Regions from separate parts of the Faecalibacterium sp. 7 genome, predicted to be linked through region 1. Evidence: predicted binding sites of a transcription regulator. Region 1 holds the regulator's gene; the other holds the start of a gene.
The links. Region 1 encodes Rex, which represses fermentation and respiration genes when NADH is low (regulators of the CRP and FNR family bind a similar motif). Its sites were predicted from a motif close to ATTGTTAANNNNTTAACAAT; they were not measured.

Region 1 (2,201 bases):
AAAAGAAAGGCCGCCGTGTCGTTGGACACAGCAGCCTTGTATACAAGTTTCAGTCAGCCTGCGAAGCAGCTTTTTCGGCGTAGAACGCGCGCTTTGCCTTGAAATAGCACTGGGGGCACATGCTCACGTACTGCACATCGTTTTCCAGATCGATGGCCACCTGCTCGCCCTCAAAGACGAATCTGCCGTTCACCTTGCGGCAGTTGCAGATGGCCTTGCGGCCGCAGGTGCAGATGGTTTTCATTTCCTCGATGGTGTGGGCCAGCTCCAGCAGCCGGGTGGAGCCGGGGAAGCCCTTGAGGGAGAAATCTGCCCGCAGGCCGTAGCAGATCACCGGGATGTTCAGATCCACCGTGACCATGAACAGCTGCTCGGCCTGCTCCGGGGTGAAGAACTGGCTCTCGTCGCACAGCACGCAGGCAAGGGCAGCGGTGCTGTTGGCCTGACGCACCGCCTCGAACACATCCGTTTCCGGCGGGATCAGCAGATCGGCCTTGCGGCGGACGCCCAGACGGCTGACCAGCTCACCGCCGCCCTTGGTATCCACCTGCGGCTTGAGGATCAGCACCCGCATCCCCTGCTCCTCGTAGTTGTGGGCCACCTGCATCAGGGCGGTACTCTTGCCGCTGTTCATCGCGCCGTAACGGAAATACAGTTTTGCCATTTGAAAAACTCTCCTTACAGAAAGAACCCTCTCAGCCAAAGCCTGACGGCTTTGCCAGCTCCCCCGATGGGGGAGCTTTTCTGCATCTTCCGGGCAGGCTGTCCCTTCGCCGGAGAAGCAGAAACTTTCCCGTCCCCACTCATAAAGCTCCCCTTTTGGGGGAGCTGTCGAGCGTATGCGAGACTGAGAGGGTTCGGCGGCATCTCAGGCTTTGACTGAGAGGGTTCTCTTATTACTTATAATAGGTACGTTCAGTCCTGATTGCGCAAACGGTAGCCCAGACTCATCAGGCTGTCGCCCAGATGGACGTTCTCCACCACCACATCGGGATACGACACCGAAAGGTCATAGTGGGAGAAATTCCAGAAGCCCTCGATGCCCAGATCCACCAGACGGCCGCTGACCTGCTCCGCACCGTCGCGGGGCACACAGAGCACTGCGACCTTGGGGTGATGCTCGGCACAAAAAGACTCCAGCTCGTCGATATGGCGGATCTGGATGCCGCTGATCTCCTTGCCCACCTCGCTCTGTGCCACATCAAAGGCGGCGATCAGGCGGTAGCCGTTGGTATCGGTGGTGATAAAGCGGCTCACTGCCTTGCCCAGACGGCCGCAGCCGATCAGGATGGTGGGCAGGCGGTCGCCGTTGCCGAACAGCAGGCCTTCCAGAATGGAGAGCAGGTTTTCCACCGAGTAGCCGATGCCCTGCCGGCCATTCACATCGCCGATGCAGTTGAAGTCCTGTCGTACCTGCGAAGCGGTGGTGCCCATCTGAGCAGCCAGCTCGCGGGAGGAAATGCTGTTGATGCCGTCTTCCTGCAGAGAGCGCAGATAGCGGTAATATTTGGGAAGACGCTTGATAACGGGAAGCGAAGCCTTTGCAGGGGTGCTCATAGAATACTTTCTCCTTTCGCTCTATCGCAGTACTTGCCGCAGCTGCCTGCTTTACAGATGCGGCGCAGAGAAGCCCCGATCCATTTACGGGTTCATATTGCAGATATTACAGTTTGCAGATATTACAGTCAATTATTTAAAGTATACAGCACGGATGGAGAATGTCAAATCATTCTCAAAAAAATTTTATGAAATGTTACCGTTTTTTTGCTGCGGCGGGTCTGTATAGCCCGGCACAAGCCGGGGAATGCTGACAAAAAACGCAGGAGGAAAGCATATGAACGATGAAACGCAGCAGACCGACGCAGGTCGGCTGGAAAAAGAGGAGATCGAGGATCTGGGCACGGTCACACTGGCCCGCGGCGGGCATGTCATCCACTGCCTGACCGTCATCGGCCAGATCGAAGGCCATTCGGAAGCACCGCAGGGCCAGAAGACCACGAAGTACGAGCATGTCATCCCGCAGCTGGTGGCCGCGCAGGAAGATCCTCGCATCGAAGGTCTGCTGGTGCTGCTGAACACGGTGGGCGGGGATGTGGAAGCGGGCCTTGCGCTGGCGGAGCTGATCGCCAGCGTATCCAAGCCCAGCGCAACGCTGGTGCTGGGCGGCGGACACTCCATCGGCATCCCGCTTGCCGTCAGCG
Region 2 (2,201 bases), 1.2 Mb from region 1:
AGAGCCGTGCAGAAATTTTGTCACTCTGCGACGCGGCAGGCTCTCCGGGCATCTCTGAAAAGACGAAGATCCAGTCTGTTGCTTTGTTTTCGGATACATCTTAGAAAAAGGCCCTGCCATCCCGAAGGACAGCAGGACCAAAATCACAGCTTGAATTTACAGAGCGGAATCACAGCTGGCTCTTATACAGCTCCACGATCTCCTCCACGCTGGTGTCGCGGGGGTTGCCGGGACGGCAGGCGTCTGCAAATGCGGACTCGGCGAGGAACTGGATATCCTCTTCCTTCAGGATGTCGTGCAGATTTGCGGGGATGCCCACGTCTGCGCTCAGCTGCTTGACGGCGGCGATGGTGGCGTCAGCGGCTTCCACATCGTTCATCTCGTCGATGCCCACAACGCCCATGGCCTTGCCGACTGCACGGTAGCGCTCACCGGCGACGCTCTTGTTGTACTCCAGACCCACCGGCAGCAAGATGGCGCAGGCCACACCGTGCGGGGTGTCATACAGAGCGGACAGGCCGTGTGCCATGGAGTGGACGATGCCCAGACCCACATTGGAGAAGCCCATGCCGGCGATGTACTGGCCCAGAGCCATGCCCTCGCGGCCTTCCGGAGTGTTCTGCACTGCGCCGCGCAGGCTCTGGCTGATGAGCTTGATGGCTTCCAGATGGAACATATCGGAGATGACGCAGTGGCCCTTGGTGATGTAGCCCTCGATGGCGTGGGTCAGAGCGTCCATGCCGGTGGCGGCGGTCAGGCCCTTGGGCATGGAGGACATCATATCGGGGTCAACCACAGCGATCTCGGGGATATCGTTGGTATCCACGCAGACGAACTTGCGCTTCTTCTCCACATCGGTGATGACGTAGTTGATGGTGACCTCAGCAGCCGTACCGGCGGTGGTGGGAACAGCGATGGTGAACACCGCGTGCTTCTTGGTGGGAGCAACACCTTCCAGAGAGCGGACATCCGCAAACTCGGGGTTATTGATGATGATGCCGATGGCCTTTGCGGTATCCATGGAGGAGCCGCCGCCGATGGTCACGATGCAGTCAGCCTCAGCAGCCTTGAAAGCGGCCACGCCGTCCTGCACGTTGGCGATGGTGGGGTTGGGCTTGATCTCGCTGTAAACAGCGTAGGCAAAGTTTGCAGCATCCAGCAGGTCGGTAACCTTCTTGGTGACGCCGAACTTGATCAGGTCGGGGTCGGAGCAGACGAATGCCTTCTTGTAGCCGCGGGCGGTCAGTTCGGGAACGATGTTCTCAATGGCACCGTGGCCATGGTAGGAGATGGTATTCAGAACGATGCGGTCAGCCATAGTTATTTTTCCTCCAAATCTCTTTTCCGCCGCTTTCCGGGCGGAGCTCTCTGTTTTTCAGCATAGCACATTGTCAAAAGCTTTGCAATGTGAAATTGTTTGAATTTATTGTAAATTTTTATCAATGTGCAGTGTTTTATGGGCACTTTTTCCGATTTCCCACAGTTTTATAATGTTTTTTCTTTTTCCCCTTGACAAGCAGCGCAAATCGTGTATTATTGTATCAAGCGCTTAATACAGCAAGACAAGGAGATGATACCATGGGCGAACAGTTTGATGCCAGCCGCCCGATCTATGCACAGCTTGTGGAACGGCTAAAGGCCCGGATCCTGGCCGGCACCTACCCGCCGGGCGGGCATCTGGATTCGGTACGGGATCTGGCCGCAGCCGCCGGGGTGAACCCAAACACGATGCAGCGGGCCCTTGCCCAGCTGGAAACGGAGGGTCTGGTGCACACCGAACGCACCTCAGGCCGCTATGTTACGGAGGACACTGCATTGATCGAACAGCTTCGTGCCGACACCGCCCGGACGCTGGCGTCGGATTTTCTGGAAAAGATGCGCGGCATCGGCTATAGTCCCGCACAGACAGCCGCGCTTTTGGAACACTGGGACGCAAAGGAGGACCGCAATGAGTGAACTTTTGAGCTGTGAAGCACTGACCAAGTGCTACCAGAAGGATAAGCCCGCACTGGAAAATGTAGACCTGCACATCGGCTTTGGCCGCATCGTGGGGCTGCTTGGCCCCAACGGCAGCGGCAAGACCACCCTCATCAAGCTGGCGAACGGTCTGCTGCAGCCCAGTGCAGGCAGCATCCGGATCGCCGGCATGACCCCCGGGCCGGACACCAAAGCCATCGTGTCCTATCTGCCGGACGCCGACT

Region 2: fucO (lactaldehyde reductase) is a predicted target of Rex. The motif match lies at 1,388-1,407, and genes of this name have one in related genera.

Annotation. Positions count from the first base shown of each region.
Region 1 is NZ_CP186911.1:435,465-437,665, forward strand. It holds gene ACKXF7_RS02300 (thymidine kinase) at 50-664, opposite strand; gene ACKXF7_RS02305 (redox-sensing transcriptional repressor Rex) at 916-1,557, opposite strand; gene ACKXF7_RS02310 (ClpP family protease) at 1,835-2,201, shown strand, end outside.
Region 2 is NZ_CP186911.1:1,646,190-1,648,390, reverse strand. It holds gene fucO (lactaldehyde reductase) at 170-1,318, opposite strand; gene ACKXF7_RS08065 (GntR family transcriptional regulator) at 1,579-1,956, shown strand; gene ACKXF7_RS08060 (ABC transporter ATP-binding protein) at 1,949-2,201, shown strand, end outside.